DNA from 2 places in the Arthrobacter sp. NPDC056886 genome. Region 2 is predicted to be linked to the other one. Evidence: predicted binding sites of a transcription regulator. Region 2 holds the regulator's gene; the other holds the start of a gene.
The links. Region 2 encodes HrcA, which represses chaperone genes, less so after heat shock. Its sites were predicted from a motif close to TTNGCACTCGNNNNNNNCGAGTGCNAA; they were not measured.
Positions count from the first base shown of each region.

Region 1 (19,089 bases), on a different contig from region 2:
GGCGGCGGCCGCCGCTGCGGGCGATCCAGAACGCCTGAACCTGTGGGCCGGCTCGGGTTGGCGGCAGGCGCAGGCCGGACCCGTCGCCGCCGTCGTGGACGGGCTGCTCGCCGGCCGCTGAACGCCGATGGGTCCCGCCGCGCGCTGCAGGGTCCCGAATTCGCCGGAAGCGTGCGAGATCGCCGTTTCTTTCCGGCGTCCTCGGACCCTTCCGGCGACTTCGACGACCTTGGCGCGTGTGGCGGCCCGGCTCAGCCTCCCGAGCGTTCGCGCACGAAGCCTGCAAGGAGTGCCGGCCCGTCGCGCAGCACGAGTTCGCGGAACAAGCGCACGGGATCGGACTCGGCATCGGCTCCGCCGCGGCGCTCCCGCCACGCGAGGCCGATCTCGCGGAACGCCAGGGCCGAATCCAGAGGAATCTCCACCCACCCGGGCCCGCCGTCGTCGGCTCCCGCGCCTGCCGGCTGGTGGTGGCTGTGTGGGGCGGCTCTGCCGGGTGCGGAGCCGCCGGGCGGCAGGATGCTGACGCCGAGACCGGCCGAGACGAGGCCGCGAACGGTGTGCGAGTCCTGGCTCTCGAAGGCAATGCGCGGGCGGAACCCCGCCTCCCGGAACAAGGCATCGGTCAGCGAGCGCATGCCGTAGCCGGAACCCATCGCCACGAACGGCTCCTGCCGGATTTCGGCGACGCGGGCCCGACGGCGGCCGGCCAGGGGATGCCGGTGGTGCACCACCAGGCGCAGAGGTTCCCGGTACAGCGCGGCCGACCCGATTCTCTTGCTTGGTATGGCCACGGGGGCGGTGAGCGCCAGGTCCGCGGAGCCCGCGGCAAGTTCCGCGAGGCAGCCGTCCCGTGCGCCCTGGCTGAGGTCAAAGGCAGTCTGCGGGTGCCGGCTCCGGAACGCACTGATGAGCAGCGGCAGCATCGCCTCGCCGAAAGTGTGCTGGAACGAGACCGCGATCCGGCCGCGGACCACTTCCGATTCGTGCCGGACCAGATCCAGCCCTGTCTGGAATTCGTCCAGGGCGGCCTCGATGTGGGGCAGGAGCGCCCTCGCCGCGGGCGTCAGACGCACGCCGCGGCCGTCCCGGATCAACAGCTCCGTCCCCACAATGGCGCTGGCCCGTGCAATTGCACGGCTCACCGTCGACTGCGGCAGGCCCAGGAGCTCGGCAGTCTCGGTAATGTGCTCCGTCCGCCCCAGTTCTGCCAGCAGCGGCAGGAGGGGCAGCAGCTGAACCAGCTGCCTGTGTTCGACGTCCATGGTCCACTCCCGGTGCACTGTTGCATTCTTGCTATCTATCCTATGGAAATCATGCATTGGAAGCATCCCTCGGCCAGGCTCTAGCCTGAAGGCATGCCACGCTTTTCCGCGCCCTCCGGCGCAGGTCCCAGTCCCGTCCCCCAGCTGGCAGCTGATCCTGCAGCTGGCGCTGCAGCTGGCGCTGCAGCGTGGGCGGGCCATCCGAAGGGTTCCGCGGCCTACCGGCGGATCCTCGCCGGACTCGCCTTTGCCGGCGTCGCGACCTTCGCCCAGCTCTACTCCACCCAGGCGGTGCTCCCCCTTCTGGCGGCGGACCTCCACATCTCGGCCGCCGAAGCCGCGCTGACCATCTCCCTGGCGACGGTGGGGCTGGCCCTGACGGTGCTTCCGTGGTCCTTCCTGGCCGACCGAATCGGCCGCGTCCGGGCCATGATGTGGGGCATCTCCGCTGCCACCGTCCTGGGCCTGCTGGTCCCCCTGGCCCCTAGCTTCCCCGTGCTGCTGGGCCTGCGGATGCTGGAGGGAATGGCGCTCGGCGGCATCCCCGCCATCGCGATCGCGTACCTCAATGAGGAGGTCAACAAGGCCCATGCCGCCCTCGCCGCCGGGAGCTACGTTGCCGGGACCACCCTGGGCGGCCTCGCCGGCCGGCTGGTGGCCGGACCGGCCGGCGAACTGTGGGGATGGCGGGCCGCGGCCCTGGCGGTCTCCGTTCTGGCCACCGGGGCAGCCGTCCTGTTCCTCGTTCTGGTGCCGCGGGCCCAGGGCTTCACCATTGCGGCCGCGGGCGGCTTCCGCGGCGCTATGGGCACGCTGGCCGGCCATGCCCGCAATCCCCGGCTGCTGGCCCTGTACGTCCAGGCGTTCCTGCTCATGGGCGGGTTTGTGGCGGTCTACAACTACCTCGGATTCCGGCTGTCCGGGGAACCGTTCAGCCTGCCGGCCACCGCGATCAGCCTCATCTTCCTGGCCTACCTCTCCGGCACCGTCTCGGCGCGCTGGGCAGCGGGACTGACGTCCCGGTTCGGCCGGCGCACGGTCCTGGTTGCCGGCACGGCGCTGATGGCGGGCGGCCTGGCCCTGACGCTCACGGAACTGCTGGTCCCGATCCTGGTGGGACTGCTGCTGTTCACGGGCGGCTTCTTCGCCGCACACAGCATCGGTTCGGGCTGGACCGGGCTGATCGCCACGACGGGCCGGGCGCAGGCCGCCTCGCTGTACAACCTCGCCTACTACCTCGGCTCCAGCGTGCTTGGCTGGGCCGGCGGCCTGGTCTTCCAGCGGCTTGGCTGGACGGCCCTTGCCCTGACGGTCATCGGACTGGCCGGCGCGACGGCGGCAATCACCGCCGTCGCGCATCCCGCGTCGGTTCCCGCAGCCGCCGGCAGGGCCGCCGGCGGCCGGAGCAAGGCCGCCGCCGGCGGGGCCGCGGTGTCCGGCTAGGCGCCGATCCCCGTTAGGTGTCGGCTCCTGCCAGGCCGTCGACTCTGCGGGCTACCGCGTGGTCTCGATCGCCTGCACGAGGTCGGCGACGATGTCGGCCGGGTCCTCCAGGCCCACCGAGATCCGCAGCAGGTTCGCGTGCGGCTTGGCCGCGGCCTCGACCGGCCGGTGGGTCAGGCCTGCGGGGTGCTGGATGAGGGTGTCGATCCCTCCGAGGGAGACGGCGTGCGTGATCATGCCGACGGCGGCCGGGATCCGTTCGGCGTGCTCGGCGCTGGCGAGCTCGAAGGCCATGAGCGATCCCGGGCCGGACATCTGGGTGCCGATAAGGCCCTGCGGGTCGCATTCAGCCAGTCCTGGGTAGTAGACCCGCTTCACGAGCCCGTGCCCGGCCAGGGCAACCGCGACCTTTTCGGCGCTGGCCTGCTGGGCGCGGACCCGCACAGGGAGCGTCGCCAGCCCGCGGTGTAGCAGGTAGGCCGGCCACGGGGTCAGGATTCCGCCCGTCACTGCCCGGATCTGGCGCAGGCGCACCGCCCACTCAGAGCCTGCGGCCACCACACCGCCCATGGCGTCACCGTGGCCGCCCAGGAACTTCGTGGCGCTGTGCAACACCATGGCGGCACCGTGCTTGAAGGGCTGCTGCAGCACCGGACTGGCGAAAGTGTTGTCCACCAGGAGCGGCACGCCGTCGGCAGCGGCAGCCACCAGTGCGATGTCCACCAGCTCAAGGGTCGGGTTGGCCGGCGTCTCCAGGACCACCAGGCCGGTATCCGACCGCAGCGCGCCGCGGACGCCCTCCGGCGTCGTGAAAGTGACCTCGTTGCCGAGGACGCCGGAGGCGAGCAGGTAGTCGCTGCCGCCGTATAGGGGCCGCACGGCGACAACATGCTTCTTGCCCGACGCCACAACTGCGAGGAGCACCGCGCTCAGCGCCGCCATGCCCGTGGCAAAGGCGACAGACTCGGGCGTGCCTTCCAGGACGGCGACGCCCTCTTCGAAACGCGCCACCGTGGGGTTCCACAGCCGCTGGTACACAGTGCTTTGCCCCTCCACGTGCGCCCCGCCCGTGGCCATGTGCTCGTAAGCCAGGCCGCCGTCGTGCACGGACGGCAGCGGTGCCGTCGTGGACAGATCGATAGGCACCGCGTGCACACCCAGTTCCGTGAGCCCGTTCCGGCCCGCGTGGACCGCCAATGAATCTTGAGAGAGCACCCTAACTCCTTACGAATATTCGCCATTGAATTCCGCAAGTATCTGGCAATAATTCGAGCATTTGTAGGGGTTCTGAATGGAACTGCCGGATAGTGCCCTTTATGATGAATAGACAACACTACGAGGAGGATCCGTGAGCAGCAGTGCGAAGAATGTTCGGCCGGGGCCCGGCGAGCCGCTGGACGCGATCGACGAGCGCCTGCTCGCTGCCCTCGTCGCGGATGCCCGCATCTCCAACAAGCAACTGGCAGAGCTCGTGGGGATCGCGCCGTCGACCGCGCTGATGCGCACCCGCGCCCTGTCCGAGCGGGGCATCATCGAGGGCTTCGAGGCCAACCTCAGCCTGTCCGCGATCGGACGCTCGGTCCAGGCCCTCATTGCGGTCCGGCTCCGGGCCCACGACCGCGAGCAGATCGACCGTTTCACGGCCCGGGTGCCCAAGCTCCCGGCGGTGCTCTCAACCTTCCACACGTCCGGATCCGTGGACTATCTGCTGCACATCGCCGTGGCCACCACCGAGGACCTCCGGGACTGGGTACTGGACAACCTGGCCACAGACCCCGTGGTGGGCCACACCGAAACCACGCTGGTCTTCGACCACATCCAGGGCAACCACGGCCCGCTGCCGTAACAGCGGCGCCGGGCTAGACCCGCTGGCGCAACGCCGCCCGCAGCGTCACGGCCGCCAGCGTCAGCGCGGCCGCGGCACACACCGTGACGAAACCGGCGACGGCGGCCTGCAGCCCGACCATCCCTGCCGCGAGCCCGAGCCCGATCACCGGGATGGCGCTGCCCAGGTACGTGATGACATAGACCGTGCTGATGATCTGGGCGTGGCGGCCGGGCTCCACCTTGCCGGCGACGTCGTTAAAGACGGTCCGGAAGGCCACGCCCTGCCCCACGCCTGCAGTGATGCTGGCCAAGATCAGCAGCCACGGGCTGCTCCAGGCGGCGGCCGCGGCGATCAGCAGCACGGAAACGCCGAGGACGGCCAGGCCGGCGGGCACGGCAAACCGGCCCCGGATGGCCAGCAACTGGCTCAGGGCCGAGGAACCCAGCGTCAGTCCGGCCAGCAGGCCGATCAGCGGCCGCGAATCGGCGTGGACAATCTGGGCGAAATAGCCGGGCGCGAGCGAGAGGCAGAAGCCGAAGACCGTGAAGCTCAGGAAGCCCACTGAGGAAGCCAGCCAGAAGGCGCCGCGCGCGTCGCTCGAGACCGACGGCCGCCGCGGTGCCAGGACACGCAGCGGCTGGGGCCCGGCCTGCAGGCTGATGGCGGGCCGCGCCTTGAGCAGGTAGAGGGGCACCAGCACGGCGGCGAGGACGAAGGAGTGCAGGTAGTACGGCGTCGACGTCGGGCCCGGCAACAGTGACAGCAGTCCGCCGATCGCCGGGCCGGCCGCGACGCCACCGGCCGAGGCCAGGAGCGTGAACCGGGAGGCCCACTCCGGCCGGCTGGGCAGGAGTTCGCGCAGGGCAGCCGAGCTGGCGCCGGTGGCGAGCGCTACGGCGACGCCCTGTAGCGCGCGCCCGGCGCAGAGCGCCACGAGGCTGTCCGCAGTGGCGAAGACAAAGCCGCCGGCCAGGCCCACCAGGACCGCGAGCACAAGGGCGGCGCGGCGTCCGATGTGGTCGGACCAGTGACCGGCCAGGACCAGGGTGGCCACGAGCGCCAGGACGTAGGCCGAGAACGCCACCGTAATATCGAGCGCGGTGATCCCCAGTTTTGCCTGCAGCAAAGGGTACAGCGGGGTCGCCAGGTTGGCGCCGACGAGCAGCGTAAAGATCACGACGCCTGCCATCACGAGCCGTGCGGTGGTGGAAGCATCCCAGCCCCAGCGGTCAGCTGTGGCCGGGCGCATGCGGAGTTCGTTGAAGACAGTCATGGCCGTGCCCTTGCAAAGTGCAGGGCCGGGCTTTCCCTGTTGTGGGGGAAGCGCCCGGCCCGGTCGAAAGATTGGTACCTACACAGTGCAATACCAATGATCTTGATGGCTAACTTCTGTGCCAAAATTGAGCAAAACAGTCATTCTCGGGCTGTTTGAGTGAACCGGAGTGATGATTTGAACAGTCTGGACCCTACCGACCTCAAGATCCTGCTGGAGCTGATCCGGGATCCGCGGATCCAGATCGGCGACCTCAGTGATTCCCTGGGCATCGCCCGGAACACCGCCCAGTCGCGCGTGCGGCGCATGCTGCGCTCGGGCGTGCTGCACGACGGCGGCCGCGAAATCGATCTGGAGGCGGTGGGCTACGACGTCGTCGCCTTCGTCACGATCGAGGTCAACCACCGGGAGCTCGACGGCGTCGTCGGGGCCCTGCGGCTGATCGCCCAGGTCCTGGAAGTCCATGAGATCTCCGGGCGGGGCGACGTCTGGTGCCGGGTGGTGGCGACGGACACGCACAACCTCCAGGCGGCCCTCCGGTCGATCCTTCGGATCAAGGGAGTCATCCGCACCGAGACTGTACTGGCCCTGCACACCCATATCCCCTACCGAACCGAACCTCTGATCAGCCGGCTCGCCCAAGGCAACGCGCTGGCTCCCGGCCGGCCCGGGTCGCGGCGGGCCGGTTCCGCCGAACTTCAGGTGAACAAAGGATAATGTCCCGGTGACTATCATCGACAACGCCGTCTACGTTGACGGCATCCGCAGCGCCGAGCCGCGGAACCTCGAGCAGACTTTCGAGACCCTGACCGAGCGCGGCGGGATGGCCTGGATCGGTCTCTACCGGCCCACGCCCGACGAAATGGCGGCCGTGGCGGCGGAGTTCGGCCTGCACGGGCTGGCGGTGGAGGACGCCATCTCTGCCCATCAGCGCCCCAAACTCGAACGCTACGACGACAACCTGTTCACTGTGCTCCGGCCTGCCCGGTACCTGGACGAGACCGAGACTGTGGAGTTCGGCGAACTGCACATCTTCACGGGCCCGAACTTCGTGGTCACCGTACGGCACGCCGAGACGGAAGTCGTGAGCCAGGTCCGGCGCCGGATGGAGGACCGGCCCGACCTGTTGCGCCACGGCCCCGAGGCCGTCCTGTACGCACTCATGGACCAGGTGGTGGACGACTACGGTCCTGTGGTGGCCGGGCTGGAAAACGACATCGACGAGATCGAGGACCAGCTCTTCAGCGGCGACCCCCTGGTGTCCCGGCGGATCTACGAACTCGCCCGGGAAGTTATCCATTTCCAGCGCGCCATCCACCCGCTCCCGGCAATGATGCAGCAGCTCCGGCGGGGCTTTGCGAAGTACCGGGTGGACACGGAACTGCAGCACAGCCTGCGCGACGTCGAGGACCACGTGGAGCGGCTGATTTCCCGCGCCGACTCGTTCCGTGACCTGCTGCAGAACGCGCTCACTTTGGACGGAACCCTGACCGCCAACCGCCAGAACGAGGCCAGCGCGGAACAAAACGAGCAGGTCAAGAAGATCTCCTCGTGGGCCGCGATCTTCTTCGCGCCGACGTTTGTGGCCGGACTGTACGGCATGAACTTCGACTACATGCCGGAGCTGCACTGGACCCTGGGCTACCCGATGGCGATCGTGCTCATGGCCGGCACGGCGGCGCTGATGTACGCCATCTTCAAGAGGAAGGGCTGGCTTTAGCCTGAACCGCGGCGTTCCCGGACCTGGACCATGAGCCGCCGGAACGCCAGGATAAAGACGACCTCGACCAGCACCATGAGCCCGAGGAGCAGCCACTTCCCGCTACCAATGAAAACGACGGCCCCGATGAGGACCAGAATGCTTCCAAGGGCTAGGGAGTAGACGGCAAATCCGAGGGCAACACGGGCGCTGCGGACGCCCGTGCGGAAGCCGAAGCCCAGCGGTTGCCCGCCGGGGTAACCGGCAACCCGGTCCGGGCCAGCGGGCTTGAGCTGGTCGAACTCCTCCCACGGGTCGCGGTCGTGCTCCTGGTTGGTCATGTTCTTATTATCTCGCTGCCGGGATCGCCGCGCCCGGGTCAATCGTCCCGCCCCGGCCATCCCGGCGTTCCGTCAGGCCGCCCGTACGTCGATCTCGCCGGGTTCCGCGCCGTCGCTGCCAAAGACCAGCTTGCGGGTTGCGATTTTCTCGGTGAAGAAGCGGTCGTGGCTGACCACGACGACCGCCCCGGGGAAGTGGAGCAGTGCCCGCTCCATCACCTGGGTGCTGGACATGTCCAGGTGGTTGGTGGGCTCGTCCAGGAGCAGCACCGAGGCGCCGGACAGCAGGCACTGGGCCATGGCGACGCGGGCTTTCTGTCCACCGGAGAGGTTCCCGATCTTCTGTTTGAGGTCAGCCTCGGAGAACTGGAACATCGCGAGGAACCTGTTGACGGACTTCTTTGTGGCGCTGAAGGCGAGGCTGTCCGGCAGCGCGTTGACCGCGTGCGAAACGGTGTCGGCGTCGTCGAGTTCTTCGAGCATTTTGTTGTACGAAACAAAACCGGGCCCCTTGGCCCAGACCACCTCACCCGCATCGGTCGGCTCCTCCCCGGTCAGCACTTTCAGCAGCGTGGACTTGCCACTGCCGTTGGAGCCCAGGACCACAATCCTGTTGCCACGGCGGATCTCAAAGCTGAGGTCCTCGAACAACACTTTCTCGCCATAGGACTTGCCCAGTCCTTCCACCCGGCAGAGAACATCCTTCACGTGCAGCCCGCCGTAGATCTCCGTGACGATCTGGTCCACGGGCCGGGGCGTGCGCGCTTTCTTGATCTTGGCCAGCTGGTTCCCCAACCCGCGGCTTGCGGCTTTGGCCGCCTCGCGGCGGTCGGCAATGCCCTCCGCTTCAAACGCGAGGAGCTCGGACTCGTGGACGAACTGCGCCTCGAGCGTTTTGAGCCGGAACTGCTTCTGGACAACGTACTCGGCGAAGTTTCCCGGGTACTCGTGCAGATGGAAGTTCTCCACCTCGATAATCCGGGTAACCACCGCATCGAGGAACTTCCGGTCGTGCGAGACGATGATCGCGGCGCCGCGGTAGTCGCGGAACCAGTTTTCCAGCCATTCGACGCCGGCAACGTCGAGGTAGTTGGTGGGCTCATCCAGCAGCAATACGTCCGGACCCTCCAACAGGATCTTGGCCAGCGCAGCGCGGTTGCGCCAGCCGCCGGAGAGTTCGTCAATCGCGCACGTGCGGTGGGCCTCGCTGAACCCCAGCGTGGTCAGGACGGCGGCGATGCGCCGCGTGTAGTCCCATCCGTCGAGGCGGTCCATGTCCTCGAACAGCTCGGCCTGGCGCCCGATCAGCCGGTCCAGCTCTGCCTCGGCAGGGTCTGCCGCAATGGCGGCGTCGATGGCTGCCAGCTCGGCCTCGGCAGCCTTGATCTGGACGAACAGTCCGTCGAGGACCTCAAGGATGGTCGCCTCGCCGTCCAGCTCGGAAAACTGGGAGAAGTACCCCACCCTGGTTCCCTGCTCCACGGTGACCGTTCCGGCGTCCGGGGAAACCTGGTCCAGGATGAGCTTGAGGATGGAGGTCTTCCCCGAGCCGTTCTTGCCGATCAGGCCCACCCGGTCCCCGGGCTCGAGGCGGAAGAACGCCTCGCGGAGGATCTGAGTGTTATCGAAGCGGACGCCGACGTCGTGCAGCCGGATCAGGCTCACTGCTGCGCGAGACGGTTGCGGACGATTTCGCTGACGGCCTTGCCGTCAAAACGTCCGGCCACCGTGGCGGTGACGGGCTTCATCACTGCCCCCATTTGGCGCATGGACAGCTCGACGCCGTCGGCCTTGAGCGCCGCAATGGCCTCGTCCACGATCGACTCGACTTCTGCTGCGGTGAGTGGCTTGGGCAGGTAGGCCTCGATCACCTCGGCTTCGGCGATCTCCGCGGCCGCACGCTCGGCTTCGCCGGCTTCGGTGTAGATGCGGGCCGTGTCGCGGCGCTTGGCGGCTTCCTTCTGCAGGAGGGCAGTCACCTGTGCGTCGTCGAGTACGATCGGCGTCTTGCCCGATTTCTCGCGCGTTTCGATTTCGCCGAGGACATTGCGCACAGTGGTGAGGGCAACCTTGTTGCGGTCCTTCATGTGGGTCACGACGTCGGCGTGCAGGCGTTCTTTCAGGGTGGTCATAATTCTCCTCGTGTTACTGACAAGGCTAGCGGCAGAACACGTTGGCCCCGATCGCGAGATTATCCGCTGCGCGTCCTCGTCCGAGTTCCGGGCCGCGGCTTAGGCTGATCGCATGCCGCCAACGCCTGCCCCGACTCCAGTTCCGGTTGAAGTCTTCCTCCACCCAAGTCCGGCCGAGTGGTGGCAGATCGTTGCCGCGCTTGCCCCTGTTGCGGTGCTCATAGCGGCAGCTGTGGGAGCGTTCATGGCCTGGCAGACACTGCGCCAGAGGGCCATCGCCGATGACCGAGCCGAGTGGTGGAAACGGACACAATGGGCGCTGGACAGTGCCCTGGACCGGGACGAGGACACCAGAGCCCTGGGGCTGGCGGCGCTGGAGGTGCTCGCCAGCAGTGAGTTGGCCCGGGACGAGGAACTCGAACTCCTGGACATCGCGTGGAAGTCCGTGACCGGGCACGAGGAACATCCCGCTGCCCAGCACATCCCCGTGAACGCTTCCAGCCCTGCGACCGCCTCTCAGCAGCGGGTTCAGGTCGCGGCCGCCAGGCTGCGCGTCACACTCGACCGGCGCCTGGGACGGCCGACACCGGACCAGACCAAGGCCCGCGCCAAGGAAGAGCTCTAGCTGGTCCGTCCTCGAGTGGGAGCCCCAGGATGATGGCCGCGCAGACGCAATCGGGGCCGCACATGGGGCAGAGGTAGCCGGCCGCTTTCTGGTCGTCCGCCCAGTAGCTGGGGATGGTGGCCAGCTGCGCAAAGCCGGCCCGCTCAAACATTCCCAGGGACGAGTGCTGCGGATCGGCCGAGACCCACGACGCGGAGACGACGTAGCGGCAGCCGCCAGCCTTCAGAAAGTCCAGGCAGGCCGCGAGCATGATCGTGCCGAGGCCCATCCCGCGGGCCGCGGGGCGGACGACAATGGACTTGATTTCGCCGACGCGGCGCCCGGCCAAGCCGGCGTCGGCGGTGGCGAGACGCAGGCGGTTCTGCAGCGCCATCTGGGACTTCTGGTCCAGGACGCGCGCGGTCGTTGCGCCAAGGAGATCACCCTCCCGGCTGCGCGCCCGGATGAGCACTCCCCCGCCCTGGACCGTGAGTTCCGCCAGATCCGATGGGCGGATGAAACCAGAGCCGAGGGATTCGTTGAGGAGCGCTGCCGCCTCGGCGGCCACGGCGGGTCCCGGCGCGCCGACGTGCAGACTGACGTTCGACGCCGTCCGGGAGCTGATCTCTGCGGTCATGCTGCTCCTGATTTCAAAGCTTCCAGGTCCGCCTGTAGCCGGCCCCGAAGTATCGGAAGGTGCCCCGCTCCCCTTCCTGGCCCGAAGACGCCGAAAATTCGGCAACGAAACGGCCGGCAAGAAAACCCGGATCTGCGCCGAGCGAGATTGATGAGCTGGCTGTGGTTCGGGATCATCGTCACTCCCCCCAAGAGAACGGAAACTGCCGGCTATGGCCGCGGCTTTGCCGCAAACCTAGCACGTGAAATCGACCCCGCGGCGGCTTCTTGGAGAATATTTTGATGATGCGGCACTCGGCCCGGGTCTGACACCTGAATCCCAGCATGCCTATGGAAAAGTGCGCCGACGGACGGCCTGCAGCCGCGGGTCGCATGGCATGAGCCTTGAAAAGGGTGGAGCTAAGGAGATTCGAACTCCTGACCTCTTCGATGCGAACGAAGCGCTCTACCAACTGAGCTATAGCCCCGAAGCAACGCCGGTCCTGAGGGAACGGCGTTGCCGGTGTCCCTAGGCTACAAACTATCTGCGCTGTTTTCCAGCCAGCCGCGGAATGTCTCGTTGCCGTGTCGTGCCTCCGGCACCAGGTTCAGCCCCTCGCGCAGATAGCGTCCCATCGCGCCGGGCAGGGGCAGGCGCACCAGTTGGCCCTTGACGCCCGTGGCCCGCTGCCACTCCCGGGCAAAGTCGGCCATGTCCTTGGATTCCGGGCCGCCGAGGTTCAGCACCCGGTGCCGCGGTCCCGCAGCTGGAACCGGCGCCGGTTCCAGGGCGGTTTCCAGGAGCACCGCGGCCGCGTCGGCCGGCGACACCGGCTGGAACCGCGCGCCTCGCACCACGGGGATGACCCGTACCTTCGAGCCGGCGCCAAACATCATCGCCAGCAACGAGTGAAACTGGGTGGCACGGACCACCACTGTCTCCAGTCCGGACAGCTCATAGACGTGTTCCTTGGCGGCCTTCGACCGGTAGAAGGCGGAGTTGCTGCGATCGCAATTCACGATGGACAACATGACGGCCCGGCGCCTTCCCGGAGCGTCCCTCCAGGCAATCGATCACGACGTCGGCGCCCGCCAGGGCTGCCGCGACGCCTTCGCCCGTGGTCACGTCAGCGCGGAAGTATTCCGCGTCCCCGATGTTGGCGGCGGTCCCGGCCGGCGGCGGGTTACGGCTGAGGACGGCCACCGAGTGCCCGGCGTCAAGCGCCCGGCGCACCACTTCACGGCCAACTTGGCCGGTTCCGCCGGCGACGCAGATCCTGGTCATGACCCGAGGCTACCGCAACGAAGCCCGCCGGCGATGCTGCGGGGAAACGAAAACCCCGGGCGGCCATTGCTGGCTGCCCGGGGCGAAATCTCCGGAAGAACAGACCGGATCAGGCGCGTCGCCGCTGGAGGACATCGTCCAGGTTGCTCAGGGCGCTCTGGGCCTTGCTGAGCTGCTTTGACTCTGAATCGTCGGCGGTCTGCGCATCCGACGCGGCCGGCCGCCCGGAGGCCTGCTTGAGGGACGGTTTCCCGACGGCCTTCGGCGCCTCAGGAAGGTCAAGGGGCATGGGAGCTGCGCGTTCGGCCTTGGCCGCTTCGACGTAGGTGGGCTTGGGAACCTCGACGGGCTCCCAGCTGGAGCCCTCCGTAGCTGCCGCCGTTTCGGCAGCCACAGCCGCCGAGGTATCCCCCGAGGCTGCCGCTTCTGCGAGGGCGGCCTGGCGGAGCTCCAATGCGGTCAGCGGCTTCGGCGCCGGCTCGGGCGTGACCCGGCCCGCTTCCGCGTCGAAGAGCGGGCTTTCAGGCCGGGCACCGGGAGAGCCGGCAGGAAGGGAGGGGACCTGCTCGGGCGCTGAGGGCCGCGCAGTGGGGCGTTCCGGGCTGCCCATGGCGGCACGGAACGCGGCGTTCATTTTTCGCCGGCGGTCGCGGACCGCGAGGCGGCGGAGCAGCGCCACGGCGGCGACGGCACCCAGCAGGGCCACGGCCGGGAGCCAGCCCGAACCGATCCCGAAGAGCCGAAGGGCCGCGGATACGACTCCCGTGAGGAGGGACAGAAGTCCGGCGACCGCCAGCACCAGCCGTCCCCATCGAATCCGGAACGTCGGGGAAGTTGCCGCAGACATCGGATTCCCTCCAGACGTGGCCGAGGTGCTGGTACCAGGACCTGGAGTGCCGCCGGCCGGTTTTGCGCGCTGGGTGCTGATCATGGGTTTCTCCTGCTGCGCTGCCATTTTCATAACCTTCCCCGCATGTGGATCTGCTGGTTCCATGTCTATGACGTCCGCCAGAAATTCGCCTGCAGGCTGCAACTGGTGACGCCCGTTCCGGAGAACGTAGGGCGCCACCCACACGATCCAGAGCGCAACAGCAATGACAAGGATCACAGAGCTGCTAAGAGGGAAGTCCACACTCAAAACCGTATGAGGTATATGGGGTGCTGCCCCGCATTGTCAGAGGTGTGTCGCGCGCGCGGCGGCCACTGGTAGGCGTCGGGGCGTCGTGGCTGGTCAGGCGGCCATCACCGGCTCAGCCCTGGCGGGTCCTCAGCCACCGTGCGAGGAGGCCTTCCGGCACTTCCTCAGCGGTGAGCGCGAAGGTACGGTGGTCCGCCCATTCCCCGTTGATGTGCAAGTACCTGGGCCGGAATCCCTCGTCGCGAAAGCCGAGTTTCTCCACCACCCGCAGGCTCGGCGCGTTCTCCGGCCTGATGTTGATCTCCATGCGGTGCAGGCCAAGGGTGCCAAAGCAATAATCCGTGGCCATGGCCACGGCGGTCGGGGCAATCCCCCGGCCGGCTCGCTCCTTGTCGACCCAATAGCCGAGCGTCGCCATCATGGCCGATCCCCACACGATCGAGGACACCGTCAGCTGCCCCACGATCACCGGGGCCTGGTGGCCGGGCGTCCATTCCGCGATCACGAAGGGCAGGGCAGTGGCCTGCGCGGCCTGGGCCTTGAGGGAGCGCACCATCTGCCGGTAGTCGGGCAGGCCGCCGCCGGGGACCGGGTTTGATGCCTCCCAGGGGGCCAGCCATTCGCAGTTACGGGACCGGAGTGCAGTCCACTCCTTCCGGTCCCGGTACCGGATCGGGCGCAACACGATGTCGCCACTCTCCAGGGTCACCGGCCAGGTGAAGCTGCCCCCCACGGGAGTTACTTTGCGAGGCTGGGGGCCAGCGTGGAGGCGAAGCCGGGCAGCCATTCGCGCAGGCCCGGGCCGAGGTCCTCACTGTCGCAGGCGAGCTGGACGCAGGCCTTGAGGTAGCTGAGCTTGTCGCCGGTGTCGTAGCGGCGGCCGCGGAAGACGACGCCGTACACGCCGTAGCCCTCACCGGTGCCGGCCGAGAGTTCCTGCAGCGCGTCAGTCAGCTGGATTTCTCCGCCACGGCCGGGCGCGGTGCGCTCAAGGACTTCAAAGACGGCCGGGTGCAGCACATAGCGGCCAATCACGGCGAGGTTGGACGGGGCGTCCTCGACGTCGGGCTTCTCCACGAGCTGATTGATGCGGACGTAGTCCTCACCGCCGAGCGCCTCGACGTCGGCGCAGCCATAGGCGCTGATCTGGGACGGATCCACCTCGATCAGAGCGACCACGGACCCGCCGGTCTTGGCCTGGACCTCGATCATGGTGCTGAGCAGCTCATCGCGGGCGTCGATGAGGTCATCGCCCAGGAGGACGGCGAACGGCTCCTGCCCGACGTGCTGCTTGGCCCGGAGGACGGCGTGGCCGAGGCCCATGGGATCGCCCTGGCGGACGTAGTGGATGTCACCGAGGTTGCTGGCGGCCTGGATGGACTCAAGCTTCGCCGTGTCGCCCTTCGCCTCGAGGGTGGCCTCCAGCGCCGGAACGCGGTCGAAGTGGTCCTCCAACGCCCGCTTGTTGCGGCCAGTGATCATCAGAATGTCGTTCAGGCCGACATTCACGGCCTCCTCAACGACGTACTGGATGGCCGGTTTGTCAACGACAGGCAGCATTTCCTTGGGCATGGCCTTCGTCGCCGGAAGAAACCTGGTACCAAGGCCCGCGGCGGGGATGACGGCCTTACGGACGGAAGCGTTGGGTGTATTCACTCGACTAATCTAACGGAGGGACCAATCATTGCGTAATTTTTAGTCGAACCTTCCCGCGGCCGTCCCCGGCGCGTCGCGGCCGCTAGAGGCAGAGGACGGGCCAGCATGGCGTCAAAAGAGGAAATACGCTCGAGCCACAGGGCAAGGCGTTCCGCACTCCCGCTGGCCGCACAGGATGCCGCCGCGGCGGGCATCGCCCGCCATGGGCTCCAGTGGGCCTCCGGACTGGCCCGCGGCCGGCGGGCCATCTTCGCGGCGTACCTCGGGGTTGGCGCCGAACCGCCCACGCTGCCGCTGCTGACTGCCCTGACCGGCGCCGGGCACCGGGTGCTGCTTCCGGTTTGCGAACCCGAAATCGAGCTCAGCTGGGTGTACTGGACTCCGCAGTCCGATTTTGTCCGCAGCCGGTACGCGCCCATCCAGGAGCCTGTCGGAGACCGCCACGGCACCGCCATAATGCGCGACGCCACCGCAATCATCCTCCCAGCCACCGCCGTGGATTTCTCGGGCAACCGGATCGGACAAGGCGGCGGCTACTACGACAAGTTCCTTGCCGCCCTGGCCACCCTGTCCCCTGCGGCCGGCGAGGCGTCCGACGCCGCGGCGCTGCCGACTGCCGCCGTCGTCTATGACACGGAGGTGCTGCCCGCGGGCAGCATTCCCGCTGAGTCGTTCGACCGGAAGGTCGACGCCGCCCTGACGCCGGACGGGATCATCCGGCTGGGCTGATGCCGCCCGGCTGATAGGGGTCCGGGCCAAGGTGATAGAATTAGCACTCAGGCCCTGCGACTGCTAAGGGCGGAACCGGTCGATAGACATATCGGCAGTGATCCGGCTCGGCAGCACGGGACCTGCTCGTTTGCCCCAGAGTGAGGATTTCCAGTGCCCACGTATGCATACGCCTGCAAGGACTGCAGCCACGCCTTCGAGATCGTGCAGTCATTCAGCGACAACTCCCTGACGTCCTGCCCCGAGTGCCAGGGCACGCTGCGCAAGAAGTTCAACAGCGTCGGAGTAGTGTTCAAGGGCTCCGGCTTCTACCGCACCGATTCGCGCGACGCCAAGGGCAGCACCGTTTCCCCGGCGCCTGCAGCTCCGGCCGCCACCCCCGCACCTGCACCCGCCGCCGCGGGCTAACAGAGCCGGCTTAGGGCGGGCCAACAGATCCCGGGCCGCCAGTGGCTGCTGCTTGGGCGGCGGCCGGCTGAGGCAGGGTAATTCTTGAGCCTGCTGGCCGTTGTCCACATAGGCGATTCCGCCGCTCCCGCCGATGCGTCCGGGTCCGTAGCGTGGCGGCATGGATCTTTCACTCTCCACGGCTTCCCCGACTTCGCTCTGGACGTCGTACCCGGCTTCGTTCCGGGTTTCGTCCCTGCCCTCCCGCCCAATGCCTGTGGAGGGCTCCGGCCGCTGGGCCCGTGCGGTGTTCCGCCCCGCCAACGTTCCTGCCGCCACATTATCCGCGGCTGGCCGGCCGTTCCGGAACCGGAACCGTCGTACGGATGCCCGCCGGCAGCGGCCGCCCCGCGGTCGTCCGCCGCAGCACCGCGTGCGCGGCTGGTTGAACCGGAACCGGCGGCTTATCGCGGCCCTCCTGTTCTGCATCCCCGCAGGCCTGACGGTTCAGCAGCTAACTCCCGCGCCCGCTGACAGCGTCGTTGCCTTCGCAGCAGCGGCAGATCTTCCTGCCGGGAAGACCCTGGTACCCGGCGATGTCAGCAGCGTCAGCGTGCCGCCGGGCCTCGTGCCTGTCGGCAATCCCGACACCGAGGCCGCGTTCGAAGGCAAACAGCTGGCCGCACCGCTTCGCCGGGGCCAACTCCTCACCGACGCCCAGATCCTGGGCCCGGGCCTGCTCGCGGGAAGCCCGCCCGGCTCTGCGGCCGTGCCGCTCAGGATGGCGGATCCGGCCTCCGTCCAGCTGGTTTCCCCCGGGCAGCTCGTCAACGTGGTGCTCACCGCCGGCAGCGGCCTTGACCGGGCCGGCGAAAGCCAAATCTTGGCCGAAGCCGTTCCGGTGCTCTGGACGTCAGTGCCGGGCGGCAAGGCAGGGCCGTGGCCCGCCACCGCGGAGACTGACGGGCTGGTGGTGGTAGCAGCGGCGGCCGATCAGGCACGAAGACTGGCGGGCGCATCTACCCAAGGCAAGCTGTTCTTCGTGCTTGTGGCGGCCGCGCCGGGCTAGAGGCCGGGGAGCCCTCAGGCGGTCTAGGGCCCGGGCAGTCCGCGCCGACGGTTGCCGCCGGCAGCATTGCCCGCAAGCGCAGCGCCGCCCGTAACAACGTCAGCCCCAGTGCGGAGGCTTCTGCTCCTGGAGCCACGCGTCATGATCGTAATTGTCAGGCTGGTCACCCCAGCGCCGGGGGTCGTCTTCCGAAGCTTTCTTCGGCAGCACGCCTTCGGGGACGGCGGCCTGCGCCTCCGAACGGCGGGACGCCTCCGTGGCCGCGCCCTGGCCGGGCCCTTCTCCGGCCAGCTCGTCGGACTTCGGCTCAGCGGTTCTGGGCTCAGCGCCTCCGCTCGCGTCGCGCTCGTCGGGGCCGGTGTTGCCGGTGTTGTTGGTGTTGTCTTGGATGTCGCCGTCCGCACTCATGCTGCCGGCCTCCTTACTGCCTGTATTGCCTGTCATTTCTGGTGCTGGTTCCTGCCGGCGCGATTCCTGGCCCGCAGTTTCATGGCCCCGGAGCACGTGTGCCGCGGGTTCGTCCGCCAGGTGGTGCTCCGCGGCCCGCGCCTCGTCAATCGCCAGGTGCTCGATGTCGTCGTCAAAGAACCCGTGCGATGTCCGGAGCCGGCTGGAAACGGGAGGCTTCTCCAGCCCGAGGTAGCCGCCAATCCGGTCGGCGCAGGCCGAAGGGTCGGTGAAGACCTCTATGGTCCATAGTGGCATGTAGCGCCAGCCAAGCCGTTCCAGGAGCTGGGGCCGGAGCCGGCTCCGTTCCCGGACGCTCATCCGCCGGTACTGGCCGGTGCCATCTGACTCGATCGCTACCGGACGGGGAATCTCCGCATCGTCCTGGCCGATCGTCGTCATGGGATCGGCTGCCGCCACCATGTTCAGGACGCCGTCGTATTGGTGCCACACCCGTGCCCCACGGGCGCGGAGCCGGTCGCCCAGGTCGGCCACCAGCGGATCGGCGCCGAGCGCCTGCTCGCTGGCCGCGGCCCGGGAGGCGGGGCTGCCAAGATCTGTATTGCCCGCGATCTCACGGTCCAGCAGTTCGTAGAAGTCCACGGCGCCATGGCTGAGGCGGCTAACATCGAGGTCTTCGGGGCGGAAGCAGCTGAGCACGTGCAGGGAACGGCGGGCACGCGTCATGGCCAGTGCGAATTTGGCCCGGCCCCCTTCGGCGGAGAGCGGCCCGAGGCTGTGGAGGGTGCGCCCATGCGGAGTGCGGCCGTAGCCCGGCGAGAAGATGACGTGGTCACGGACCAGGCCCTGGGCCCGTTCCAGATCCACCACGCGGAAGGACTCGTCCCCGGCCGTGAAGAAGCTGCCGAGCATGGGGTAGTTGGGCAGCTGCGCCCTGATGGCCTCGCCAATCCGGGCGGCGTGGCGAAGGCTGCCGGTCACCACGGCCAGCGAAGTCCGGGGCCGGAGTCGGGCATGCTCGAAGACGAGTTCCACCGCGCGGTTCACCTCGGCAACAACCGATTCGACGCCGTCGTGGTCGGCGCTGGGCAGCCCCGTGCCATCGGGGAGGTACTCCACGCTGAGGGTGCGGTCCAGGCCCGTGGCGGATTGTCCTTCAGGGAGCCTGGTAAGTTCCCCGCCGTAATAACCCTTGCTGAGCTGGCGGACCAGGTCTT
Region 1 is NZ_JBHUBT010000003.1:198,365-217,453, reverse strand. Features, by position in the region: gene ACFRJ8_RS06795 (nitronate monooxygenase) at 1-121, shown strand, start outside; gene ACFRJ8_RS06790 (LysR family transcriptional regulator) at 252-1,265, opposite strand; gene ACFRJ8_RS06785 (MFS transporter) at 1,359-2,708, shown strand; gene ACFRJ8_RS06780 (trans-sulfuration enzyme family protein) at 2,760-3,923, opposite strand; gene ACFRJ8_RS06775 (Lrp/AsnC family transcriptional regulator) at 4,057-4,554, shown strand; gene ACFRJ8_RS06770 (MFS transporter) at 4,568-5,809, opposite strand; gene ACFRJ8_RS06765 (Lrp/AsnC family transcriptional regulator) at 5,987-6,526, shown strand; gene corA (magnesium/cobalt transporter CorA) at 6,534-7,529, shown strand; gene ACFRJ8_RS06755 (hypothetical protein) at 7,526-7,849, opposite strand; gene ACFRJ8_RS06750 (ABC-F family ATP-binding cassette domain-containing protein) at 7,922-9,514, opposite strand; gene ACFRJ8_RS06745 (GatB/YqeY domain-containing protein) at 9,511-9,981, opposite strand; gene ACFRJ8_RS06740 (hypothetical protein) at 10,094-10,606, shown strand; gene ACFRJ8_RS06735 (GNAT family N-acetyltransferase) at 10,536-11,222, opposite strand; tRNA gene ACFRJ8_RS06730 (tRNA-Ala) at 11,616-11,688, opposite strand; gene ACFRJ8_RS06725 (SDR family oxidoreductase) at 11,735-12,232, opposite strand; gene ACFRJ8_RS06720 (SDR family oxidoreductase) at 12,156-12,485, opposite strand; gene ACFRJ8_RS06715 (hypothetical protein) at 12,595-13,332, opposite strand; gene ACFRJ8_RS06710 (GNAT family N-acetyltransferase) at 13,736-14,356, opposite strand; gene galU (UTP--glucose-1-phosphate uridylyltransferase GalU) at 14,362-15,279, opposite strand; gene ACFRJ8_RS06700 (5-formyltetrahydrofolate cyclo-ligase) at 15,385-16,008, shown strand; gene ACFRJ8_RS06695 (FmdB family zinc ribbon protein) at 16,162-16,416, shown strand; gene ACFRJ8_RS06690 (RcpC/CpaB family pilus assembly protein) at 16,577-17,464, shown strand; gene ACFRJ8_RS06685 (AAA family ATPase) at 17,564-19,089, opposite strand, start outside.
Region 1: ACFRJ8_RS06695 (FmdB family zinc ribbon protein) is a predicted target of HrcA. The motif match lies at 16,049-16,075, and genes of this name have one in related genera.

Region 2 (12,568 bases):
CGCGGTCACCGTTCCAAGAATACTTGCTCGGGGGCGGAAATGGAGATCAGGGAGCGTCCGCCGCGGCAAACTAGGGCACGGTGAGGAAGTCAATGACCTCTTCCACGCGGCCCAGCAGGGACGCCTCCAGGTCCGCATAGCTGCGGACAGCCCCCAAAAGTTTCTGCCAGCCGAGGCCGACGTCCTCCTTCGTGGAGTGGGGCCACCCGAAAGCCATCAGGATGCCTGTCTTCCAGTCAACGCCGCGGGGGATCACGGGCCACTTTTCAATACCCAGGACCGCTGGCCGGATGGCCTGCCACACATCCACGTAAGGGTGGCCCACAATCAGGACGTTGCCGGCGGCGCCCGGTGAGGCCATCACGGCGTCGGCGATCCGTGACTCCTTGGAGTTGGGCACCAGGTGGTCCACGAGCACGCCGAGGCGGCGGCCGGGGCCCGGACCGAATTCCGCCACGGCGCCCGCGAGGTCGTCAATGCCGTGCAGGGGTTCGACGACGATGCCCTCCACGCGGAGATCATCGCCCCAGACCTTCTCCACCAGTTCGGCGTCGTGCTTTCCCTCCACCCAGATGCGGCTGGCCTTGGCCACCTGGGCGCGGTGCCCCGCCACCCGGACCGAGCCCGACGCCGTGCGGCCGGCACCGGCGGTCGGCGCCGCCTTCTTCGGGGCCGGAGGCATCAGTCGGATCGGCTGGCCCTCCAACAGGAAGCCAAAGCCGAGGCGGAAGGACCGGGACTTGCCCCGCCGGTCCTCCAGTGCCACCACATGCATGCCGCCGGACTTCTCCACCCGGGTCACGGCTCCCACCCAGCCGGACTGGACCTCCTCGAGGACCATCCCGCGTTCCACGGGGACTTCCGGCAACTGGGTCTTGGCGGGGGCGGACAGGTCCTGGGGTCCCCAGTTCTGGTACGACATCTCTACACGCTTACTTTGCACTCGGAATGTACGGCGGTCAGTGGAACTCTCCGGGTCCGGAACCGGGCCGCGGTGGCGCGGCAACGGCAGCGGCGGCCACGGTCCCGGCACCGGCGTGACGGGAATCGCGGCCCCGCGGGCCACGCCTGGAGCGAATCCAATGCTAACAACGCGGCGACTCATATTAGACTGGTTAGCACTTAGGCATGTCGAGTGCTAACCCTTGTCCCCAAGACGGCCGTCTCTGTATTACCTCTCGGTACTACTTCTGGACGCAAACGGGACAAGGCGGGTGGCACCGGCTGCGGGACAGTCGATTGGAGGTGGAGCGTGAGCGAACCGCGCAAACTCGAAGTGCTGCGCGCCATCGTGGAGGACTACGTCCATTCGCGTGAGCCCGTTGGTTCCAAAGCGCTCGTAGAACGGCATCATCTCGGCGTGTCCAGTGCCACCATCCGAAATGACATGGCGGCGCTGGAAGACGAAGGTCTGATCACGGCGCCGCACACCAGCGCCGGCCGGATCCCCACCGACAAGGGCTACCGGCTCTTCGTCGACCAGATCTCAGCGGTGAAGCCGTTGTCCCACGCCGAGCGCCGGGCCATCCAGGCATTGCTGGAAGGATCCGAGGACCTCGACGACATCCTCGACCGGACCGTAAGGCTCCTCTCCCACCTGACCAACCAGGTCGCCGTCGTGCAGTATCCGCTGCTTAGCCGCGCGAGGGTGCGGCATATAGAGTTCGTGCTGTTGGCCCCCCGGAAGGTGCTGATCGTCCTCATCGCGGACACCGGCAAAGTGGAGCAGCGCGTCATCGACGTCGGGCAGGACATTCCCGACGACGCCCTGGCGGAGCTGCGCACGCGCTTCCTGGCGAGCCTCACCGGAACCCCGCTGAGCCTGCTGCCCCAGCTGCTGCCCGCCGTCGTCGCCGGTGGCCCGCCTGCGCGCCGTGGTCCGGCGCAGGCGCTGGCCCGCGGCCTGGAGGCCCTGGCCACGAGCAGTCGCGAGGAGCGCATGGTCATGGCCGGCACGGCGAACCTGGCGCGGTCCAATGTGGACTTCCCGCTCAGCATCGGCCCCGTGCTGGAGGCGCTCGAGGAACAGGTGGTCATGCTCCGCCTGCTCAGCGAAATGGCCGAAGACCCCCGCGGTGTGACCGTCAGCATCGGGCGGGAAAACCCCTACGACGGTCTCGCCGAGGCCTCGGTGGTGGCCACCGCCTACGGCCCGGACGCCACGGCCAAGGTCGGCGTCCTTGGACCCACCCGGATGGACTATCCCACCACCATGGCCGCCGTCCGCGCGGTGGCCCGCTACCTTTCGAGGATCCTGGGGCCCTGACGGGCCTGGGACCAACACGACTTCTTGCCCCACAGGCAGTGCCCCACCGGCAGTACAAAAAGGAAGAGATACAGACTTTGACCAGCCACTATGACGTTCTTGGAGTCTCCCGCGACGCAACGGGGGAGGAGATCAAGAAGGCCTACCGGAAACTGGCCCGGACCCTCCACCCGGACGTGAACCCGGGAGAAGACGCCTCGGACCGGTTCAAGGCCGTCACCCACGCCTATGAGGTTCTCTCCGATCCGCAGAAGCGGCGGGTGTATGACACCACCGGCAACGAGAACGGCACCGACAACGGCTTCGGCGGCGGCAGCTACTCGGGCCAGGGCTTCGCCTTCCAGGACATCTTCGAGACCTTCTTCGGCGCGGGCGGCGGCCAGGGCGGCCCGGCGTCCCGGGTCCGCCGCGGCCAGGACGCACTGATAAGCGTGCGGATCGACCTCCGTGACGCGGTGTTCGGCGTCAACAAGAAGCTCGAGGTGGACACGGCTGTGGTCTGCCCGACGTGCGAGGGCTCCTGCTGCCGCGAGGGCACTCACCCGGTGCGCTGCGATATCTGTGGCGGCAGCGGCCAGGTCCAGCGCGCTGTGCGCTCCATCCTGGGCCAGGTCATGACCTCGGCCCCCTGCGGATCCTGTGAGGGCTTCGGCACCGTCATCAAGGACCCCTGCAACGAATGCAACGGCCAGGGGCGGATCCGCAGCCGCCGCTCGCTGACCGTCAAGGTGCCGGCCGGCGTTGGCACCGGCACCCGCATCCAGTTGTCCGGCCAGGGCGAGGCAGGCCCCGCCGGCGGTCCGGCCGGGGACCTGTACGTGGAGATCCGTGTCAACAACGACGCCACGTACGTCCGGGACGGCGACGACCTGCACGCGAGCCTCAACATCCCGATGACGGCCGCCGCGCTCGGCACCGAAATCAGCCTCGACACCTTCGACGGGCAGCAGGAGATCGACGTCCGGGCTGGCACCCAGTCGGGCGAGATCATCACCCTGCGCGGCCTTGGTGTCACCCATCTGCGCGGCCACGGGCGCGGTGACCTGAAAGTGCACCTGCAGGTCGAAACACCCGGCAAGCTCGATGCCGCCCAGGAAGACCTGCTCCGCCAACTGGCCAAGCTGCGCGGCGAACACTTCACCGCCGGGAAGCTCGCGGCCAGCGGCGGCGTCTTCGCCAAACTCCGGGACCGGCTCGGTAACCTGTAGCGGTGAGTAACCCGGTCTTCTTCACCGCCCCCGGCACGCTGGACCAGCAGGTCCCCGGCTCCGCCTTCGTCCTGGAGGGCGCCGAGGCCCGCCACGCTGTCACCGTCAAGCGGATCGCCGTCGGCGAGTCCGTGGACATCGCCGACGGCGCGGGCAAACGGCTGACCGGCACGGTGACTGCCGCCCTGCCCGGTGAGCTGACCGTCGAATGCCTCGACCTTGCCGATGAGCCGCGGCCCGGGACCCGGCTGGTCCTGGTCCAGGCCCTCGCCAAAGGCGACCGCGACGAGCTTGCGGCCGAGACAGCCACCGAGCTGGGCATCGACGCCGTCATTCCCTGGCAGGCGGAGCGGTCCATTGTGCGGTGGAAGGCTGAACGGGCCGCGAAGGCACACGCCAAATGGCAGTCAGTGGTGACGGCAGCCGCCAAGCAGGCGCGCCGCGCCTGGATTCCGGAGGTCCGGGCGGCAGTCGACGGCGCCGCGCTGCAGGCGGCCGTGGCGGCCGCAGACCTGGCGGTCATCCTGCACGAAGATGCAGTCCGCCCGCTGCGGCAGGTACTGGAATCATGGCTGGAAACCGCGCAGCCTGGCGACGCCGGGTCCCGTGAAGTGCTGCTGATCGTGGGTCCCGAGGGCGGCATCAGCCCGCGGGAGGTGACCAGGTTGTGCGACGCAGGGGCGGTCACGGCCCTGTTGGGGCACCATGTGCTGCGCTCGTCCACCGCCGGGCCTGCCGCCACCGTGCTGGCCAGCGACGTCCTCGGCCGCTGGTGACCGGCCGCCTGCGTGGTGGCTTCCTGACGTTAAGGCTCGCGGGACTATTTAGTGCGCCAGGCTATTTAGCAGACTACTTAACGGTGAAGCCGCGGGTGTCCTGGAACACTTCCTTGGCGCTGTCGGACGCGTCCACCTGGGACACGCGGACTTCGTAGTTGCCCGGGCCGAGGTTCACGGACAAGGTGAACAACCCGGACTGGGTTGAGTCGGCCGAGGCCGTGGCGTTGCCGTTGAGGTAGGCCGTCTTGGCGTTGTCGCCGTCGCCGTCTACCTTGAGGATCGCCCAGCGGAGCTTTCCGCCCTGGACGGTGCTCCGGCCGCTGATTTTGACCGAACCGTCGGCCACTGACGTGCCTTCCTGCGGATCGATGATCCACACGGGTGCCACCATACCGGCGCCGCGGGAGGTCGGCTCGCCCAGCCGGACGTGGTTGAAGGCCACGTAGTCCGTGTGACCGTCAACCAGGACGACCACCTGGGCCTGCTGTCCGGCATCGATGAGGCCTGCGCTGGCCGCGGCAGCCGTCGCCGTGTAGACCAGCTGCTGGATGGCTCGCTCAGCCATGGACGCATCCACGTTGCTGTTGAAGGCATCCGCGGAGACATCCACCGTGATGACATTCTTGCCGGAAATCGACGTAGCCAGCTTCTTCGGGTTCTGCCAGGGCGTGAAGAAATCCGGGTCCAGCGGCGTCTCGGACATCATCACCCGGAGAGCGCGGGTGACGGGGTTGTCCTGATCCGGGACATCGCGGAACTCGCGGTAGAGGAACGCGTTGTCATTGCTCCTGCCGATCCAATACACCGGAGCCTTGTTCGACGTCTGGGCTGTTTCGAGCGGAGCGCTGGTGGTGGGGACGCCCGACGCCGGCGCAGGAATGAGCTCCGACGGGCTGCTGGAGTTCGTGATGCCGCTCTGCGGCGTCGCCACGCAGCCGGACAGGAGGAGGGCGGCGGGCAGCGCCAGCGCCAGCGCGGCGCGGCGGACGCGCCCCACCGTTGGCTGCTGAACTTCACGCTTCCTGATGCTGCTGTCCCTTCTTGTGCCCCGCGTCCCGGGGCGATGATCTGTTTGTAGCCGTCCTGGACCGCTGGTGTCCGCATATCCTTCACCTGCCGGAGAGTGGCCCGGCGATCCTGGGACAGCCGGATTCCAGCATGGCACACGGGCACGGCGCGGCAGCCGGGTTTCCGCCCCGGCGCGGGAACTGCAACGGGAACGATATGAGGCCGATACAAAGTTGATACCTAATTTCGCGCAGGGCACCGGTTCCTTGGCACGCAGGGGAAGGCCGGCGCAGCTCTATCCTGCGATGAGCTCCCGGACTGGCCCCTCATGCAGGGCCAAGTAGACATCGTCTCGGATTTGATTCGCCTCTGGATCTGTCATGGTCCGAGCGAGAGGACGCAGCACCAGACGTATCAGTGCATTGGCCTGGCCATCACGGATGCGAAGTCGTTGCCGCGCTGTTGCGGGGAGGTCTCGATAGGAAGTTAGGGCCAAGAGTTCGACGCGTTCCAGATCCTCAGCCTTCGCGCCTAATGCTGTTCGCACTCGGTCGCCGAGCACTTCAGTATCCATGTCCGCGGACACCACAATGGAGATGTCTCTGCGGATGGAGGGCATTTGCGAGACCGGTTTCCAACGGGACAGGTCCAACATCTGCTTTTTGATTCGCTCGTCCGCAGATCGCAGCAACCGGATGTCGGGGATGCCTTTGCGGAGCATCAGTGCCCGGTCCAAACCCATCCCGAGAGCCAGTCCAGACCACCTTGTAGGATCCAGGCCTGCTTCGGGGAAGAGATGAGGCGCCATGAGCCCGCATTCTGCTAGTTCGAGCCACTCGCCGTCCATGAGGACATCGACCTGCAGGCCTTCTCTGGTGTAGGGATGCAAGGCTGCAACTGCGCGCCATCGGGCCCCCGGAAGCACCGCCTGCACCAGCGATCCGATCATCTCCTGCAGGGTGTCGGCGCCGAGTTGTCCGCGCGAGCTGACGCGCCACAGGTCGACCTGGTGGGGAGTTCCCACGTGGGTGCGGTCGATACTGTCGCGTCGATAGACCAGGCCGGGGACGGCCCAGAGCTCGTCGATTGAGGCATCGGCGTCCAGTGCCCGCAGCTGCGACGGGATGGAAGCCGAGGTGTGGCTGCGGAGCATGACCGTTGGGCTGACGTAGCGGGAGTATCTTTGATCCCGCGTTACGTCCGACGCGCTGAACCCTAGGCGATCGTAGTTGTCGGCCACACTCACCAGGGGGCTGTGGCGGACGATTCGCTCTGGCACTCCCCATTCACGGCACAGAGCGTCGGTGATGCCCTGCAACAGCGTCTGCATCGCATGGGGCCGGTCGTCCGGATCTGAAAGATCTCGGATGGTTAAAGCGTCGTGGAGCTCGGAGGGGCGGAGGTACGTGAGCATGGCTGGTCCTTGTGTTCGGATCGAGTTGTGGGTTCTTCCCCCCGGACTCAATCCGGCGCCAGGACCTAGGCGCGCGCCTCAGAGCCCTCGCGACCGGGAACCGGTCGGGGGCAAATAAATCGACGCCTAGAGAGCATGCGATGACTATACCCCCAGCGCGCACCCAGAGCCCGGCGCCTCGGCTCTGGCGGTTTGGCCCTAGTTAGCTCTCAGCGTCAGTGTGCCGGGTCCGCTCGTCCAGTTGAGCACTCCATCGGCAGATGTCATCTCGACGGGGCGCCGTCGCTCCGTGACGGTCTGAGGTTTCGAAGTACTCCGATGTAGGAGGTGTGCGCGAGGTCCAATCCGAGGGCATCGTCAGGGCTGAGCCATCGGATTTCGGAGTGTTCATCCGTGGCCACGTTCGCAGGCTCGCCTGACCAGGCGTCCATGACCCACCCTGAGAGCGCCAACCCGTTAGGCGAGCCCTCGTTGGCCTGCACCGTAAACGAGGGAGCGTTGCTGGGCGGGACTATTGTCACTGCGACTTCTTCGAGGAGCTCCCGGGCCAGCGCCTCGCCGGCTGATTCACCGTCCTCGATGTGGCCGCCCGGAAAGTCCCACATTCCCGGATACCACTTTGCCGACTGGACCCGCCGGCACATCAATACGCCTCGGGGCCCGACGAGTACGCCGACGGCAATGCGGTGGGTCATCGCATCAGTCGAACACGGCCGCATTCAGCGCACAAATCCCACATCAGAAGCGAACGAATGTACCGCAGCGAAATCATCCCTAGTGAACTCGCGCAGCGGGAGACGCTCAGTCTGCAATTCCATGTCTCCATCATGCCGTAGCCGGCGCATCGGCCTCGGGCAGCCCGACTGCTGCATCCCGGTGATGGTGTTGACTTCATGGGGGAGACTAGCCCGGGGGTCAAAACCTGAGAATGTTCAATTCCCCGGCCGGCTCGAATCCCAGCCGTGCGTAAAAGTTCCGTGATCCGACGGACGGGGAAAGCACCATCCGCACGGCTTTAATGCTTTGCGAGAACTGGATCGATGCGTCGACGAGCCGGCCGCCAATTCCGGCGTTCCGGAATTCCGGAAGCACATAGGCGTTTCCCAGATAGACCCACCGGGACGATTCCGTTCCTGGTTTGGGCATCCGCTCGAAAATCATCAGGTTGAGCATCCCGACAAGTTCGCCGCCGTCTTCGGCCACAAAGAACTTTCGAGGACTGGCTTCCATCCATTCTCTGAAGATCGCGTCGAAATTGGATCGTCCTTGAGGGCAGGATCCTGTTCGGCCGCCCAGGTGGCTCTCAGCGTCGCAAGGCCGGGCACATCTTCTGGGCGACCTTCGCGAATGATGAGCATGGGATTACCCTAGGCGGTGCGGCCGCATCCCATTGCTGGGTTCGCGGGCGACGTCGAAGGCGTGTCAAAAGTCGATGAGGTTGAACAAATGTTGATCACCAAGCTGCACGACGCAGAGCCTGACTTCGACACGAGACAGGTCCGCCTCATGATCGCGGATCAGTTCCCGGCGTGGGCCGGTCTGCCACTGGAGCCGGTGTCATCCAGCGGGACGGACAACGTCATGCTCACGCTTGGTGACCGGCTCGTCGTTCGTCTTCCCCGCACGGCCGCCGCGGTTCCCTCGATCTCCAAGGAGTGGAAATACCCGCGCTTGCTGGGTCCCCAACTGCCGGCCCCGGTACCAATCCCGCTGGCACAGGGCACGTCGGGCCGGGGCTACCCATGGCCGTGGACGGTGTCGGGCTGGCTGGAAGGGGAGAATCCTTCCCCTGGTCACGCGTACGGAACCGGACTCGCCATCGATCTCGCCAACTTTATCCGGGCACTGCATGCTGCCGACGTCGGGAACGAGGCGGCCGCCGGGCCGTTGCAGTCCTACCGCGGCGGACAGCTGGCCTCCAGGGATGCGCCGACCCGTTCCGCAATCGCCAAGTGCGCGGGCCTGCTGGACGTCCCGCTCGTGGCGGCAGTGTGGGATGCGGCGCGGGACGTGGCGGAGGGAGACGGGGCGCGGGTCTGGATTCACACGGACCTGCAACCCGGGAACCTTTTGATTGCCAACGGGCGGCTCGCCGGTGTCCTCGACTGGGGCGGCCTTGCCATTGGCGATCCGGCGGTCGACCTCATCGTCGCCTGGAACCTGCTCGAGGGCGAGGGTCGCACCGCATTTCGCGAGGCTGTTGGCGTTGACCGGGCGACGTGGGAACGCGGCCGTGCCTGGGCTCTGTCAATTGGTGTGATTGCCTATCCCTACTATGTCCACACCAACCCAGCGCTGGCCCGGGTTTCGAAGTATCAAATCGAGCAGGTAGTCGCAGACATCTCGCGGACGGCGTGAGGCCGGGCCCTACTGAAGGGCCGCGGTCAGGCGCGCCAGGTTGTCGAAGACTTTTTGGGCTACGGGCCGCCGGTTCCAGTCCTCGAGCTGCAGCTCACGGCTTTCCAGGCGGTACCCGTCTTCGATCCCGCGAATTGCGTCCACAAAAGCGCGCCCGTGCACCAGTACGGATACCTCCATGTTGAGGCTGAAGGAACGGACATCCATGTTGCTGGACCCAATCACCGCGACCTCCTCATCGATGGTGAAGTGCTTCGAGTGCAGCACCTTGGGCGACCGGTAAAGGTAGATCCTGACGCCGGCGCGGAGGAGTGCCTCGTAGTAGGAACGCTGCGCGTGGTAGACCATGCTCTGGTCTCCGACCTCGGAAACAAAGAGCTCGACGCTTAGCCCCCGTGCTGCTGCCGTGACGATAGCCATCAGGATGGATTCGTCCGGGACAAAGTATGGACTGGTGATGCTAACCCGCCGCTCGGCTTTGTGGATGAGCGTCGCGTAGAGCTTCAAATTGTTGTCGTTGTCGAAGCTGGGACCGCTGGGCAGGACTTGTGCGTCAATGAGCGCAGAATTATGGCTGACGGCCACGGGGCTTGTATCCAGTGGCAGGATCACATCCGTCTCGCTGTACCAGTCCGTCGCGAAGACCGCATCCAGCTCCCGGACCACGGGTCCCTCGACGCGCATCATCAGCTCGTGCCACTGGAGCCCGCGCTTCAGGTTGGCCTTCGTGTCGTAGCTCGCATCGATGACGTTCTGGGAACCGGTGAATCCCACGCGGCCATCGACGACGAAGATCTTCCGGTGATTGCGCAGGTCCGGCCTCTGCCATTCGCCACGCCACGGCCGCACCGGCAGCATCGGGCGATATTCCGCCCCTATCTCCTGGAGGAAGTCCAGGGTTTCTTTCCGGCCCGGGAACTTCAGGCCAGCCAAATGATCGGACAAAACCCGGACCTCCACGCCGCGTCGTCTCGCCCGGGCCAACGCTTGAAAATACGGTGCCGTCGTTGCGTCCAGCACCAGGATGTAAAACTCCACGTGCACGTAGCTGGTGGCCGAATCAATCTCAGCGATCATGGCATCGAAAGTGCCGTTGTAGTCGCCCAACAGGGTCGCGCTGTTGCCCGCGACCATAGGAAGCGCCCCAAGGTTGCTGTTCAACACCACCGCCGAAGACAGCCACTCCGGCCAGTCAAGGCCGCGGCTAACCAGCGGGCTGCCTTCAGTTCGCGCCAGGACCAGATCGTTGACTTCGCGCTGTTTGTCCCGGCGCGCCTTGGGCAGTTTCGAGTAACCGACAAAGAAATACGCGACAGCACCAAGGATCGGTATGAAAATTATGGCGAGCACCCAGGCAATAGCAGAGGACGGACGGCGATTCATCGACACGAGGACAGCTGCGACGGTCACGAGGAGTATGTGGGCCGCCAGCAGGAGCAAGGCGTACGTTTCAACGTCTTGGAAGAATCCGCGCACTGCTGCCCAAACTTTCTTCGATGCCGAGAACGCCGTCAGACGAGCGCACGGTTCTTGAGTCTTAGCCCTGCCAGTGCAAGGTATGACTATTGTTGGCGTCAATTGCGGCAGGGGCCTCACCCGCTGCGGGTGAAATGCCTATGAGGCCACGAACGGTTTGTCGACGAGGATGGCGGCCTGCGGGTGGTTCTCCATGGACCTCGCTGAGCGCACAAGCTGGGCGCGCATCTCAAAACCTTGCTCGGTGAACCGGAGCGCCACGTCGTCCGGGGCGTGCAGTTCTGCACGGAGTTGGACGTCGTGTCCGTAGGCCCGGTCAATGGTGCGGTGACCGCTGCCGGCGTGGAAGGCGATGAGCGCCGAGCCGCCCGGGCGGAGCGCTCTCCAGAACTCGCGCGCGACCGCCGGCAGGGCCGTCGGGGGAGAGTGGATAATCGAGTACCAGGCGAGGATGCCGTCTGCGGCGGCGTCGGCCACCGGCAGTTCGGTCAGCTCTCCCACGCCGAACAACAGCTCGGGATGCAGCCGTTGCGCGACCCGGACCATTTCCGGCGACAGGTCGACACCGCTGACGTTCAGCCCGGCGCGGCTCAGGTAGCTGGTCATTCGTCCGGCACCGCATCCGACGTCGATCACCTGCCGGTCCGCCGTGGCGCGCATGTGGCCGACGAAGTGGTCCACCATGGCCATGTCCAGTGCCGCCTCGAAGCTAGTATCCGGAATCACCGTTGAATACGCCTCGGCAACTGTGTCATACGCGGATCTGACGTCCATCAGGGTCTCGTTTGCCATCAATCGAGCCTAGCGTCCGTGGCCGGCGAACCCCAGTTGCCCGGACGCGCCCGGCAGCCCGCGGTCCTTGCGGGGGCTGGGGCCCATGGCTCCCCAAAGCGGTGCCGAATTCTTACGTCATGCAACGGGTGCGTGACGCGCTGTGTCGCTGCGCGACTGTGCGTTGCAGCCCGGCTTGGGAACCCGGGTCAGCGGTGGTTGATTGGGGTTTCCAGCGTCGAAAGGACCCGCCATGACGGAACACTCTGACCTCAGCCCCAAGTCACTCCGCCACATTCTCGGACACTTCGCCACCGGCCTGACGGTGATTACGGCGGCAACACAGCACGGGCCCGCCGGGTTTACGTGCCAGTCCTTCTCTTCCCTTTCCTTGGAGCCTGCCCTCATCACTTTCAGTCCGGCGCGGACGTCCAGCACCTGGCCGCTGCTGCGTGAGGCGGGCCGGTTTACCGTGAACATCCTGCCCGCAGAGCACCAGCATCTGGCGGGGCAGTTCGCGCGGTCAGGAACGGACAAGTTCGCGGGCGTGGACCACTGGCCCTCGCCCCTGGGCAACCCGGTCCTGGACCAGGCACTTGCCTGGGTGGACTGCGAACTGCACCAGGAGTACGACGGCGGCGACCACACCATCGTCGTTGGCGCCGTCCGCGCCCTGGGCGCCCGTCCCGACGCTGAGCCCCTGCTCTTCTTCAAGGGAGACTACGTGGGCGTCGGTTCCCGCGCCGGCGCGCTGGAGAGCGTGGCATGACCATGCTGCAGTCACTGTTGCGCTTGTGGGCGGGCCGGCCCTTGACGGCGGCACAGCCGGCTCGGCCGGGCCGCGGGGTCGATTCGGAGCCGGAGAACGCGCAAAAGTCGTACCCGGCAACCGGCGCCCACTGGCTGGACGGGTGGGTCATCTTCGGAAACACCTACGTGTGACGCCCGGCGCCGGATCCCCGTAAGGCGTCGGGCGCGCCGTGCTGGCGTAAGATGGAAGGACCCGTTGACCCCGGCCGCGCGCGGTGCGAACCGCCGTCGGTACGGATCACCGGGACCGACCATATTCATACTGGAGGGGACCAGAGGCCCGCGGGCCAACACCATGACTGAAGCAGCGAACGGCAAGGCCCGGTTCAGCGCCCGAGAACGCACCGCAGGGGAATTCCCCCACTCCCTACCAGGGCTGCGGACGGAGGTGGTCTTGTTCGACGACTCAGAGCAGATGGTCCAGTCGCTGGGCAGCCATGACGAAGCCCTGCGTTTCATCGAAGACCAGTTCCCTGCC
Region 2 is NZ_JBHUBT010000006.1:312,041-324,608, reverse strand. Features, by position in the region: gene ACFRJ8_RS12875 (DUF3097 domain-containing protein) at 71-922, opposite strand; gene hrcA (heat-inducible transcriptional repressor HrcA) at 1,253-2,266, shown strand; gene dnaJ (molecular chaperone DnaJ) at 2,344-3,474, shown strand; gene ACFRJ8_RS12860 (16S rRNA (uracil(1498)-N(3))-methyltransferase) at 3,477-4,250, shown strand; gene ACFRJ8_RS12855 (GerMN domain-containing protein) at 4,324-5,250, opposite strand; gene ACFRJ8_RS12850 (hypothetical protein) at 5,557-6,675, opposite strand; gene ACFRJ8_RS12845 (NUDIX domain-containing protein) at 6,939-7,370, opposite strand; gene ACFRJ8_RS12840 (GNAT family N-acetyltransferase) at 7,591-7,971, opposite strand; gene ACFRJ8_RS12835 (aminoglycoside phosphotransferase family protein) at 8,122-9,033, shown strand; gene cls (cardiolipin synthase) at 9,043-10,509, opposite strand; gene ACFRJ8_RS12825 (class I SAM-dependent methyltransferase) at 10,648-11,301, opposite strand; gene ACFRJ8_RS12820 (flavin reductase family protein) at 11,534-12,049, shown strand; gene ACFRJ8_RS12815 (hypothetical protein) at 12,046-12,222, shown strand; gene ACFRJ8_RS12810 (PhoH family protein) at 12,386-12,568, shown strand, end outside.